Regions from separate parts of the Nocardia sp. NPDC051030 genome, predicted to be linked through region 2. Evidence: riboswitches for the same ligand, from Rfam matches in the RefSeq annotation. Region 2 holds a riboswitch; the other holds the start of a gene.

Region 1 (6,818 bases), on a different contig from region 2:
GTTGCGCGGGAGGCGCACCCGGGCCGAGCGGTGGCTCGCCGCGCAGCAGTTTTTCCTGCAACAGCCGTTCGTGCTCGTCGAGCAGGGCGACCGCGATGGAGACGACATCCGGGTACCGGCGATACAGCGTCCCGCGTCCGACTCCGGCCGCCTTGGCGACGTCATCCATGGTGATGGCCCGGGGGTCGCGGGTGGCGAACAATTCCGCCGCCGCCGCAAGGACTTTGGCCCTATTGCGCGCCGCATCCGCTCGTTCGACCGGTGCGGCGGGCATGGCCGAGTCATTGAGAAGTGGCAAGCCGACGGGATCCATGCAGCTCACTGTAGCCGTCCAGGAATAAGTGGACAATATGTCCGGTTATGAATTAGTGTTCGATGCAACCGGACGAAATGTCCACTTGATGGGAGATTCACTCATGACCGTCCTGCTTCACCTCGACGCCAGTGCCCGCCGCACCTCCCTCAGCCGCGAACTGAGCGCCGCCTTCGCCGACGCCTGGCGCTCCGAACACCCCGGCGGCGGCTATGTGTACCGCGACCTCGCGGCCGATCCCATCCCGTTCATCGGCGAGGGCTGGACCGACCTGTGCGATCGCGTATTGGCTCACGGCACCACCGATCTCGACCACCTGGCCGACCTGGTGAACTCACCCGCGCAGGAACAGGCCTGGGCGATCGTCGAACCGCTCCTGGCCGAGGTTCGCGCCGCCGACGTGATCCTGATCGGCACCCCGATGTACAACTACTCGATCCCCGCCAGCCTCAAGGCCTGGCTGGATCAGATCACCTTCCCGCGAATGTCCCTGGCCCCCAGGCGATTCTTGGTCACCACTGCTCGCGGCGGGGCCTACTCCCCGGGCGCACCCAAGGCGATCTACGACTATCAGGAGCGCTACCTGCGCGACTTCTTCGCGGGCCACTTCGCCGTGCAGGACTCGGTTTTCGTCAATGCGGAACTGGCGAACTCCCGTCAGGACCCGGCCCTCGCCCATCTGCGAGACAAGCACGACGCGTCCTACGCCGCCGCCCTCGCGGCCGCTCGCCGACTCGGAAAGGAGTACTGAAATGAACTGGCTGATACTGGGTTTGGCGGGTGTGGTGGAGATCGCGTGGTCGCAGTCCATCAAGCCGACCGAGAATTTCACCAAGCCGCTGGCCACTCTGATCTGCTTCGTGCTGGCGGCGGTCGCGGTGTATCTCTTGTCCTTCGCCATGCAGACCCTGCCGGTCGGCACCGCCTATGCGGTGTTCACGGGCATCGGTGCGGTCGGGGCGATCGGTATGGGCATCGTGATTCAGAAGGATCCGCTCAGCGCGGGCCGGGCGCTGTCACTCGCACTCATCGTGGGTGGCATCGTGCTGGCACGGGTCACCAATCCGGAGTGATCGCGGGGTCGGCCGGTATCGTGCTCGCGCATGGACGTTGCGCCGATCCGGCCTCCCGACCTTTCGACCCGGCCGTTCTTCCTCGCGGTGGAGCGAATCATGGCGGCCTCGCCCGCCGAGCTCTACCGCATGTGCACGACACAACTCAGCCTCTGGTTCGCCGACCCGGGTTCGGTGCTCTCCCGGCCCGCGGTGAATGAGCCGTTCTTCTTCACGGCGGGCGGCGGGCATCCGCATTACGGGCGGTTCCTGCGCCTGATTCCCGACCAGTTGGTGGAGCTCGCCTGGGTCACCGGTGCGGGTGGCACCGAGGGGGCGGAAACCGTTCTCACCGTGGAACTCACGCAACATGGCGCGGGCACCGCGCTGCTGTTGACCCATGCCGGATTCCCGAATGCCGCCGCCCGCGACCGCCACGAAAAGTCTTGGCCCACGGTCCTCGAGCAACTCGACCAGCGTGCCTCCACGTCCGTGTAGCGCGGGGTAGGTTCGTTGGCGAAAAGACTTCGAATCCCTCGAAAGGACTGATGATGCCTACACGCTCCGCGCGTACCGCCTGGACCGGTGGTCTGCAGGACGGCTCCGGCCAGGTCGAGCTCGTAAGCTCCGGCGTCGGCAAGTACGACGTCTCGTTCCCGAAGCGCACCGCCGACACCGCCGACGGCACCACCAGCCCCGAAGAGCTGATCGCCGCCGCGCACTCCTCCTGCTACTCCATGGCCCTGTCCGGTGAGATCGCCCGCGCCGGCGGCACCCCGCAGAGCCTGGACGTGACCGCCGACGTGACCCTGGGCCCGGACCCGGCCGGCGGCTTTCACCTCTCCAAGATCAAGCTGACCGTCGTAGGCCGCGCCACCGGCATCGACGCCGCCGGTTTCGCCGAGGCCGCTGCCGCCGCCAAGGCGGGCTGCCCGATCTCCAAGGCGCTCGCGGGCGTCCAGGACATCGAACTGGACGCCACCTTCGAGTCCTGATCCTTCGGGTGCACGTGGTTCCGGGCTTCCGGAGCCACGTGGCATGCCCGAAATCTCCTAGATGCTAGAAATTAGCTAGCCTCGGTGGCATGGAATCCCCAGTCACTCCCGAGGATGTGTCGCGAGGGCACGGCGGGAATTCCCTCCCCCGGGTGCTGGCACTCGACGCCGCTCGCGGCATCGCCGTCCTGGGCATGTTCGCGGTGCACGCCGGACCGCAGCGGGGCATGCAGGGCGCGGAGTTGCTGCGACCCTTCGAAGGTCGTTCCTCGGCACTGTTCGCGGTGCTGGCGGGTGTCTCGCTGGCATTGATGTCCGGTGGCGCGACACCGGATCGCGGTCTCGACGGCAGGCGCGACCTGGTCCGGATCGCGGTGCGCGCGGTGCTCATCGCGCTGGTGGGTCTGGGCCTGGCACAGGTCCATTCAGGAATCGGAATCCTGATCATTCTGACCTTCTACGGTCTGTACTTCCTGCTCGCGCTGCCATTGCTGCGGCTGAGCGCCCGATCCCTTGCCCTGCTCGCTGCGGTGTGGGCCGTCGCCGGGCCGATCCTGTCCTTCGTGATCCGAAGTCATATGGAGCAGAACAGTTTCGGCGGGAATCCGAACTTCGGCATGTTCACCTCGCTGTCGGGCCTGGGGGAGCTGGCCGAGATGCTGGTGATCACCGGCACCTATCCGGTGCTGACGTGGATGCCGTTCGTGCTCGCCGGAATGGCCTTGGGGCGGCTCGACATCCGCTCACTCTGGTGGGTTCAGGTGGCCGGTGCGGGCGCTCTCCTCACCGTTCTCGGCTACGGCGGATCATGGCTGATGCAGAATCCGTTCGGTGGACGAGCGCAATTGATCGCACAATTGCGACAGACTTTGACCGAATCGGGTGACCCCGATGACGTTCTGCGCCAAGTCAATCTGGGGGAGATCGTCGACTCGGTCGGTTTCGGTGCGGTGCCTACCGGCAACTGGTGGTGGCTGACCGTCGACTCTCCGCACAGCGGCACCCCGTTCGAAGTGATCGGCTCGACGGGGGTGGCATTCCTGGTGATCGGCGTCCTGCTGGCCATCACCCCGCGCGCGGTGATCCCCTTGCGATCCTTGATCTCCGCCGGTTCCTGCGCACTGACCCTCTACATCGGGCAGGTGGTGGCGCTCGGCGTGCTGGTGCCGATGCCGGATCCGGACGCGACCTCATTGCCCGGCGGGATACACGGGCCTTCCTGGTGGCTACTGGCGCTCCTGGTCTTCGGCTCGCTGACCCTGGCGACCCTGTGGCGCAGCGTATTCCGCCGCGGTCCGGCGGAGTGGCTGCTGCACAGGGTCACCGGCGGCATTACGCGACGGCTGGTACCCGATCGCGGCTAGCGAATTCCGTCAGCGCGGCATAGGCGAGGCCGAGAACCAGCCATAGCGTGGCGGTTTCGGCCAGCGACGCCGCCCGGAACTGCCACAGCAGGGTGGCCGGGAAGTCGGACTTCACCTCATTGATGCCCGGCAGCAGGATGTATCCGGCGGCGGTCACGAGGAGGAAGGCCGCCACCGCGCCGATCAGGCGCACGGTGCTCAGTTGGGTGCGCAACAGCTTGAAGACGTAGACGCCGGTGCCGACGGCCGCGAAGCCGAGCAGCACCACCGCGAGCCACAGCCAGGTGCGCTGATTGATGGTGTCCGGATCGCCCACCGCGGGCGGGTTGGCCGGGTACTTGAAGAACGGCACCGCGACGATCGCCAGCCAGCCACCGGCGGCCAGCCCGAGAGCGAGCTTGGGACCGGAGAGCGTGGTGTAGCGGCGCGCCCAATGGGCGACCATGCCGAGCACGGCGCCGATGGCGAGACCGAACAGGCCGAGCGCCAGGAATTGACCGGCCTTCTGACCGGTCCGGCTGACCAGGGGTTCTTCCTCATCGCCGTGCGAATGTCCGCCCGCCGCAGCGGATTCGGCGTGCTCGTGAGCCTGGGACTGGGATTCCTCGATGGCGATCGCCGCATTGATCTTGGATTCACCGATGGTGAAACCCACTGTCGCGGCCAGCAGACCGGCGATGAGGCCGGCCAGCAGGCCGCGCAGCAGCAGCGTCTTGAGCGAACCCGTCAAACCTGGGGATTCGTTCAGTGGCACGGAACACCCAGCAGGTGACGTCCGTCGTGCATGAGCTCGTGCATGTACATGCCGCTGCGCGAGATCGCGCCCTGATCGAAGCCGACCAGGTACAGCGTGAGCAGTGCGAGAAGAACGACTCCGGCGGAAATCAGCAGCGCCTTCAGCGCGTCATCACTCCGGCTGGGATTGTGGACGATGGCCATTCGAGCCTCCTTCAGGGATTTCGCGTCCCCGTCGAAACGGTTGCGACGGTGCCGGTGTCTGGCTCTCCCGGCACCCACCCATGAGGTCAGTGCTTGGAAACAGTGGCGCGACCGCCCCGGACTTTCACCGGGTTACCGCGTCACCGTCGCTACTTGCAACTCGAACTGTGACAGGTCCATTGGCCCTGCGTCAACACATGGCCTGATCAGGCGTTCTTACCCTGAACGTCCAGGACGACCTCGAACTCCAGCAGTGACGCGCCCGTGGACACGGGCTTGCGGGCCTCGCCGGAGTGCGCTTCGCGGGCCGGGCCGTCGCGCCAGGCCTCGAAGGACCCCTCGGAATCCCACTGGGTGACAACGAAATACCGAGTGTCGCCGGACACCGGGCGGAGCAGCTGGAAGCCGAGAAAACCGGGGGAGTTCTCGACCGCGTGCGCACGCGCCGCGAAGCGCTTCTCCAGCTCGGGGCCGGAGCCCTCGGGAACCTCGATTGCGTTGATCTTGACGACTGCCATGGTGTCGAGGCTACCTCGCTAGATTGGGGGCGTGTTGTACGACGAAGGCGGCAGCGGCACGCCGATTCTGCTGCTGCACGGACTGATGGGCAGCGCCCGCACCTGGCGGGCGCAACTGGACTGGCTGCGCGAATTCGGACATGTCCACACCTTCGACGCGGCGGGGCACGGACGTCCCGCGCCGCAGGAGCTGACCACCGAAGCCTTTGTCGCCGATCTCGCCGCGGCCACGTCGGGAATCACCGAACCGATGGTGGTGATCGGGCATTCGATGGGCGGGCTGCACGGGTGGATGTTCACCGCCGCGCATCCGGAGCGGGTGCGGGCGCTCGTGGTCGAGGATATGGCTCCGGACTTCCAGGGGCGTACGGCCGAGAATTGGGCGGCCGTGATCGGGGCTTGGCCGCAACCGTTTCCGGACGAGGCGGCGGTGCTGGAGTTCTTCGGGCCGGTCGCCGGTCGCTACTTTCTCGACTCGTTCCTGCGCGGACCGGACGGGTACCGCCTGCACGGCGAGGTTCCGACCTTCCGGGATATTTCCGAGGAGTGGGGGACCCGGGATTTCTGGACGCAGTGGAAGTCCCTCACCGTTCCGGCGCTGCTGCTCGAGGGCGAGCACACCATCACCCCGGCCGGGCAGATGCGGGAGATGGCGCGGGTGCATCCCGACGCGCGGCATGTGGTCATCCCCGAGGCGGGTCACCTCGTACACGACGATCAACCGGCCGCCTACCGGGCCGAAGTCGAGGCGTTCCTGCACCGCGTCCTCGTTTGATGGCGGGTGCCTTCAGTCCCTTCTGTGTGGCGTCGTATGCTCGGCTCGCACGCACTCCGGAATGAATGGTGACCAACGATGATCGACTTCACGATTCCTGCCGAACTCGCCGCCGAGCGCGATCGGGTTCGCGCCTTCGTCGCCGACAAGATCGTCCCCTACGAGCGTGATCCGCGGCTGACCGCGCACGGCCCGAACGACGAATTGCGCCAGGAACTGGTCGAATTGGCGCGCGCGGAGAAGCTGCTGACCATCCAGGCCCCCGTGGAACTGGGTGGACGCGGCCTGACCCACGTCGAGCAGGCCGTGCTGTACGAGGCCGCGGGATGGTCCACCCTCGGCCCGGTCGCCATGAACTGCGCCGCCCCCGATGAGGGCAATATGTTCCTGCTCTCCAAGGTCGCGAATCCGGAGCAGACCGAGCGCTTCCTGCAACCGGTCATCGACGGCCACCACCGTTCGGTCTTCGCCATGACTGAGCCGGGCGGTGCGGGCTCCGACCCGAACCAGCTGGCCACCGAGGCCACCTTCGACGGCGAGAACTTCACCATCAATGGCCGCAAATGGCTCATCACCGGCGCGGACGGCGCGAAGGTGTGGATCATCATGGCCAAGCTGGCCGACAACCCGCACCTGCCCGCGGGCCCGACGCTGTTCCTCTGCGACGGGGACCAGCCCGGCATTGTCATCGAACGCATCATGAACACGATGGACCGCAATTACGTCGGCGGCCACGCGGTGGTGAACTTTGACAATCTGGTGCTGCCCAAGGACTCCGTGCTCGGCGAGACCGGCCAGGCCCTGCGCTACGCCCAGCTCCGGCTGGCCCCGGCCCGCCTCACCCACTGCATGCGCTGGCTCG
Region 2 (6,818 bases):
GACGAATTGGAGCTGCTCGCCGCCCGCGTCGACTGCGGTGCCGCGCTCACCGCCCTCAGCGGCGAGTACCTGGAATTCGTCGCCGTCACCCGCGATCAGCTCACCGCGGGCATGGAAGCCGGAGCCCGCATCCCCCTGCTCGCCCCCGCCGGGGCGGCGCTCATCGCCCACTCAGGCACTGCCCGCCAACAGGATTGGCTGAACACCCGCGGCCCCGAACGGCGTGACGAATTCCGCGCCGTCCTCACCACCCTGCGCGATACCGGCTACTGCGCCTGGCGCCTGGAACCTGACAGCCTCCCCACCATGCGCGTCTTCTCCGAGGTCGCCGAACACCTGGCCGAACACCCCGCCAGCAAGGAACTACGCGGCCGCGTCCTGGCCCAACTGGCCACCGTCATCGGCATCGCCTACGACCAGACAACCCTGGAAAAAGACATCCCACTCCCGCTCAGCTATATGAGCACCCCGGTCTTCGACGCCGACGGCCACGCCGTCCTCGAACTCCAGATCGGCCCCCTCCGCCCCGACGTCACCCGATCCGAACGCCGTTCCTACCTAACGGAGCTGACCACCGCAGCCCGCCGCATCAGCGAGGGCCTCGACGGCAGCCACCTACTCGCCTGAGCCTGGCCCCCAGACCAGGGCTTGCGCGGCGATTACGGTCGAGCCGTTGAACGTCACAGACGGTGAACCGTAGAGCTGGTATCCCTGATCGAGCAGGCCGCTGATGCGTTCGCAGAAGGTGGCGTCGTCAGGGCCCGTGATGAGGCGATAGCGCAGCGGCTGCTCGTCGGTCATGCGTCCAGCGTAGGGCGGTGGGCGCGGCGAGCGGGCTCATGCCTCGGTTCTGCGGCGGGGAGAAGCGCTGGCGTTCCGGGATCGGCTGGGGAGCGGGCGGATTCAGGGGCACCGGCGGCTTCAGCGGACTGATCCTGCTCGACCGGCAACACAACTCGCGCTCGTCTTCCTCCGCGATGTCTTCGACTCCGCCATGGAACGCGCCGGACTCGAAATCCTTCGCCGCATGTCCGCCTGATCGTCGAGGGAGCTGTGGTGGCGGAGATTCGGACAATTTCCCGCCACCACAGCTCCCTCACCGGTTCAGGTCAGCGGACGGCTTGGGCGGCGGCGACCATATTGCGTAGTGACGCCTCGACTTCGGCGGGGCCGCGGGTTTTCAGGCCGCAGTCGGGGTTGACCCAGAGGCGTTCGGCGGGAACCGCTTTCAGGGCCTCGCGCAGGGAGGTGGTGATCTCGTCTACGCCTGGGACGCGGGGGGAGTGGATGTCGTAGACGCCCGGGCCCACGCCCAGTGCGAAGCCCGCCGCATTGAGGTCGTCGAGGACCTCCATATGCGAGCGGGCCGCCTCGATGGAGGTGACGTCGGCGTCGAGGTCGGCGATCGCGCCGATCACTTCGCCGAACTCCGAATAGCACAGGTGGGTGTGGATCTGGGTGGCATCGGAGACCCCGCTGGTGGCGAGGCGGAAGGAGCCGACAGCCCAATCCAGGTACGGCTGTTTGGCTTCCGCGCGCAGGGGGAGGAGTTCGCGCAGGGCGGGCTCGTCCACCTGGATGATGCGGATGCCCGCGGCCTGCAGATCCACCGTCTCGTCCCGGATGGCGAGGGCGACCTGGCGGGCGGTGTCCTCGATCGGCTGGTCGTCGCGGACGAAGGACCAGGCGAGGATGGTGACGGGACCGGTGAGCATGGCCTTGACCGGCTTATCGGTCAGCGACTGGGCGTAGCCGACCCACTCCACCGTCATCGGATTCGGCCGCGCCACATCGCCGTACAGGATCGGCGGGCGGACGCAGCGGGTGCCGTAGGACTGCACCCAGCCATTGGCGGTGGCGAAGAAGCCGTCCAGTTGTTCGGCGAAGTACTGCACCATGTCATTGCGTTCCGGCTCGCCGTGCACCAGCACATCGAGGCCCAGCTTCTCCTGCAGCGCAATCACTTCGGCGATCTCGGCGCGCATCCGGTCGTCGTATTGCGCGGCCGTGATATCGCCCTTGACCAGTGCCGCGCGATCCCTGCGAATGGCGGGAGTCTGCGGATAGGAGCCGATGGTGGTGGTCGGCAGCAGCGGCAGCGGCAGTCGTTCCTGTTGCAGCACACGGCGTTCCGCGGCGGGCAGGCGGTGGGTGGCGTCCTCGCCCAGCGCGGCCAGGCGGGCGTGCACGGTGTCATTGCGCAGCCGGGCATCGGTGGCCCGGGTCGCGAGTGCCGCACGGGCGGTGGCCAATTCGTCGGCGACCGCGTCGGTGCCCTCGTTCAGCGCGGTGGCGAGCACCCGCACCTCGACCACCTTCTCGACCCCGAAGGCGAGCCAGGACCGCAACGTCGGCTCCACCGCGGCCTCGGCATCGAGCGAATACGGCACGTGCAGCAGCGAACTGGAGGTCGACACCGCGAGCGCGCCGGTGCCCCCGAGCAGCGTGCCCAGGGTGCTCAGCGCGTGATCGAGGTCGGTCCGCCACACATTGCGGCCGTCCACCACGCCCGCCACGACGAGCTTGTTCGCCAGCGCGGGGACCGCGGCGACCTCATCGACCGTCGTTCCGGCCGTGAAGTCCAGCGCCACACCCTCGATCGCGGTGGAAGCCAGCACCGGCAGCGCCGCCCCCGGCCGCCCGAAGTAGGTGGCGACCAGAATGGCGGGTCGGTCCGTGGCCGCCGACAGTTCGCCGTACACCTGCTCGGCCAGCGTCAACTCGACCTCGGTGAGATCGGTGACCAGCACCGGCTCATCGATCTGCACCCACTGCGCGCCCGCTTCGGCCAACTGCCGCAACAGTTCCCGATACAGCGGCAGCAGTTCGTTCAGGCGGCGCAGCGGATTGCGCTCGGCGGCATCCTTGGCCAGCTTCAGGAAGGTGAGCGGGCCGATGACCACGGGACGCGCGGGCACCCCGAGACTGATCGCCTCACGCAGTTCGCCGAGCAGTTTCGAGGAGTCCAGCGTGAACTCGGTGTCCGGACCCAGCTCCGGCACCAGATAGTGATAGTTGGTGTCGAACCACTTCGTCATTTCCAGCGGTTCGACGGTGTCCGTGCCGCGGGCGGCCGCGAAATAGCGGTCCAGCGGATCGGCGATTCCGGCCACCCGGGACGGCAGCGCGCCGAACATGGCCGCGGTATCGAGCATCTGGTCGTAATGGGAGAAGGTGCCGACGGGCACCGAATCCAATCCGGCCGCCGCGAGCGCGGTCAGGTGTGCGATGCGCAGATCCCGGCCGATGGCATGCAGCTCATCGGCGCCGATGCGGCCCGCCCAGTAGGACTCGATGGCGCGCTTGAGTTCGCGCTTCGGGCCGATGCGGGGAATGCCCAGCACGGTTGCGGTGAAGGGGGAAAGGTTTGTCACGGCTGTGCTCCAGTTTTCCGAACTCCACTGGCCGCCGCCCACCGGTGAACGGAGACAGGGCAGCCCGGGCTCACCGCATCCACGGTACGCAGGAACACGCCTCTGGTCCCGTCCACCCAATCCACGAGGCGGAGACCGCCGGATACGGCGTACCCGGCGCATTCGGCAGGTATTCGGACTCGCGGGCTCCGGCCTGATCGGCCGACCTACTGGCCGTCGCTTCCCAGGCTCATGCCCAGTGCTGATGACGGCGGTCGTTCCTGCTTACCGCTGCGGGACAGTTCCGGATTTCCACCGGATTCCCTCTCACCGGAGCGCGCATCACTGCGTGGACCGGCTTCGACGCACGGCGCGAAATCCAGGACGGGCATCACGCCGGGCGAACCGACTGCATGGGTGAGCATATCGGCATACCGGATCCGGTCCGCCCGCGCGGGAGTGGTCGATATGACCGCTTAGCAAGTCGGCGAATGCGATGCCCAGGTCGCGGCCCTCCTCACCGAAGCACATGTGACCAGGTGATGAACACAAATTCGCAAGGAGCGGGGGTGTGACTGTGAAGATTGCTGCGAACCCGACTTCGATGCCCGTTCTGTATCCGGGGGCAGGTACCTTAGGCAAATGTTCTCCAAAGTCCTGGTCGCCAACCGCGGCGAGATCGCCATTCGCGCATTCCGCGCGGCCTACGAACTCGGCATCGGCACGGTCGCGGTGTTTCCTTACGAGGACCGCAACTCCGTTCACCGGTTGAAGGCCGACGAGGCGTACCAGATCGGCGAACCCGGACATCCGGTACGGGCGTACCTGTCCATTGAGGGGATCATCGAGGCGGCCAAATCCGCGGGCGCGGACGCTGTCTACCCCGGTTACGGTTTTCTTTCCGAGAACCCGGATCTGGCGGCGGCCTGTGCGGCGGAAGGCATTACGTTCATCGGCCCCACCTCGCAGGTGCTGGAGCTGACCGGTAACAAGGCGCGCGCCATTGCCGCGGCCAGGGCGGCCGGACTGCCGGTGCTGGCGTCGAGCGAGCCGTCCTCGGATGTGGACGAGTTGGTGGCGGCCTCTACGAGCATGCAGTTCCCGATCTTCGTCAAGGCCGTCGCCGGTGGCGGTGGCCGCGGCATGCGCCGCGTCGCCGATCGCGCGCAGCTGCGCGAATCTATCGAAGCCGCGGCGCGCGAGGCGGAATCGGCCTTCGGCGATCCGACCGTGTTCCTGGAGCAGGCGGTCATCAACCCCCGCCACATCGAGGTGCAGATCCTCGCCGATCAACATGGCAATGTGATCCACCTGTTCGAGCGCGACTGCTCGCTGCAGCGGCGGCATCAGAAGGTCATCGAGCTGGCCCCCGCGCCGAACCTGGATCCCGCACTGCGCGACCGCATTTGCGCCGACGCCGTGGCCTTCGCCAAGCAGATCGGCTACAGCTGCGCGGGCACGGTGGAGTTCCTGCTGGATGAGCGTGGCCAGCACGTGTTCATCGAGATGAATCCGCGAATCCAGGTGGAGCACACGGTGACCGAGGAGATCACCGATGTCGACCTGGTGCAGTCGCAGATGCGCATTGCCGCCGGGGAGAGCCTGGAAGACCTTGGCCTGAGCCAGGATTCGATCCACATCCGGGGTGCGGCCCTGCAATGCCGGATCACCACCGAGGACCCGGCCAATGGCTTCCGGCCCGACACCGGCCGCATTACCGGCTACCGTTCGCCGGGCGGCGCGGGCGTGCGCCTGGACGGTGGCGCGAATGTCGGCGCGGAGGTCGGGGCCTACTTCGACTCGATGCTGGTGAAGCTCACCTGCCGCGGGCGGGACCTGTCCACCGCGATCGCGCGGGCCCGCCGCGGTGTGGCCGAATTCCGTATTCGTGGCGTCACGACCAATATTCCGTTCCTGCTGGCGGTGCTGGATGATCCCGACTTCCGGGCCGGGCGCATCACCACGTCCTTCATCGATGAGCGCCCGCAGCTGCTCACGCTGAAGAGCTCCGCCGACCGCGGCACCAAGATCCTCAACTATCTGGCCGACGTCACCGTGAACAAGCCGCACGGCACCCGGCCCACCAAGCTGTACCCGCACGACAAGCTGCCCGCCCTGGACCTGAGCGTGCCGCCGCCGCCCGGCTCCCGGCAGCGCCTGCTGGCGCTGGGACCCGAGGGATTCGCCAAGGCGCTGCGCGAGCAGAAGGGTGTGGCGGTCACCGACACCACCTTCCGTGACGCGCACCAGTCGCTGCTCGCCACCCGGGTGCGCACCAATGGCCTGCTCGATGTGGCCGGGCATGTGGCGCGCACGACGCCGGAACTGCTGTCCATCGAATGCTGGGGCGGCGCAACCTATGACGTGGCGCTGCGTTTCCTGTTCGAGGACCCGTGGGAGCGCCTGGCCGCACTGCGCGAGGCGGTGCCGAACATCAACCTGCAGATGCTGCTGCGCGGCCGCAATACCGTCGGTTACACGCCGTACCCCGAAAAGGTCACGCGCGCATTCGTTTCCGAGGCCACCGCGACCGGTATCGACATCTTCCGCATCTTCGACGCGCTCAATAATGTCGATCAGATGCGCCCGGCCATCGACGCCGTGCGCGAAACCGGTACGGCCCTGGCCGAAGTCGCCATGAGCTACACCGGCGACCTGTCCGACCCGAACGAGAACCTCTACACCCTCGACTACTACCTCAAGCTCGCCGAGCAGATCGTCGAGGCCGGGGCGCACGTCATCGGCATCAAGGATATGGCGGGCCTGCTGCGCGCACCCGCCGCGCACACGCTGGTGACCGCGCTGCGCAGCAATTTCGATCTGCCGGTGCATGTACACACGCACGACACCCCCGGCGGTCAGCTCGCCACCTACCTGTCCGCGTGGATGGCCGGAGCCGATGCCGTGGACGGTGCGTCGGCACCCATGGCGGGCACCACCAGTCAGCCCGCGCTCTCGGCAATCGTTGCGGCGGCGGCGAATTCGCCGTATGACACCGGACTGGACCTGCAGGCCGTCTGCGACCTCGAGCCGTACTGGGAGGCTTTGCGAAAGGTCTACGCGCCCTTCGAATCCGGCCTGCCGGGCCCGACGGGCCGCGTCTACCACCACGAGATTCCGGGCGGCCAGCTCTCCAACCTGCGCCAGCAGGCCATCGCCCTCGGCCTCGGTGACCAGTTCGAAGAGGTCGAAGCCAAATACGCTGCGGCAGACCGCCTCCTGGGCCGCCTGGTCAAGGTCACACCCTCCTCCAAGGTGGTAGGCGACCTGGCCCTGTCCCTGGTCGGCTCCGGCGTGGACGTCGAGGACTTCGCGACCGATCCCGGCCGCTACGACATCCCCGACTCCGTAATCGGCTTCCTCCGTGGCGAACTCGGCACCCCCGCCGGTGGCTGGCCCGAGCCCTTCCGCAGCCGCGCCCTCGCCGGACGCGGCCCCGCCAAGCCCGAAACCCAGCTCACCGCC

Evidence for each region. A riboswitch is a leader RNA that binds a small molecule or an ion and turns the genes downstream of it on or off. The one in region 2 is predicted to bind cobalamin.
Region 1: another riboswitch for cobalamin. It lies ahead of AB0N05_RS29100 (CbtB-domain containing protein); the one in region 2 lies ahead of metE (5-methyltetrahydropteroyltriglutamate--homocysteine S-methyltransferase).

What each region holds. Positions count from the first base shown of each region.
Region 1 is NZ_JBFBCD010000009.1:248,184-255,001, forward strand. Features, by position in the region: gene AB0N05_RS29065 (helix-turn-helix domain-containing protein) at 1-313, opposite strand, end outside; gene AB0N05_RS29070 (NAD(P)H-dependent oxidoreductase) at 417-1,064, shown strand; gene AB0N05_RS29075 (multidrug efflux SMR transporter) at 1,066-1,386, shown strand; gene AB0N05_RS29080 (SRPBCC domain-containing protein) at 1,417-1,863, shown strand; gene AB0N05_RS29085 (OsmC family peroxiredoxin) at 1,917-2,360, shown strand; gene AB0N05_RS29090 (DUF418 domain-containing protein) at 2,450-3,724, shown strand; gene AB0N05_RS29095 (CbtA family protein) at 3,693-4,478, opposite strand; gene AB0N05_RS29100 (CbtB-domain containing protein) at 4,469-4,663, opposite strand; cobalamin riboswitch at 4,695-4,848, opposite strand; gene AB0N05_RS29105 (antibiotic biosynthesis monooxygenase) at 4,870-5,181, opposite strand; gene AB0N05_RS29110 (alpha/beta hydrolase) at 5,213-5,956, shown strand; gene AB0N05_RS29115 (acyl-CoA dehydrogenase) at 6,035-6,818, shown strand, end outside.
Region 2 is NZ_JBFBCD010000002.1:182,759-189,576, forward strand. Features, by position in the region: gene AB0N05_RS05345 (helix-turn-helix domain-containing protein) at 1-627, shown strand, start outside; gene AB0N05_RS05350 (DUF1737 domain-containing protein) at 616-801, opposite strand; gene metE (5-methyltetrahydropteroyltriglutamate--homocysteine S-methyltransferase) at 1,110-3,374, opposite strand; cobalamin riboswitch at 3,521-3,703, opposite strand; gene AB0N05_RS05360 (pyruvate carboxylase) at 3,996-6,818, shown strand, end outside.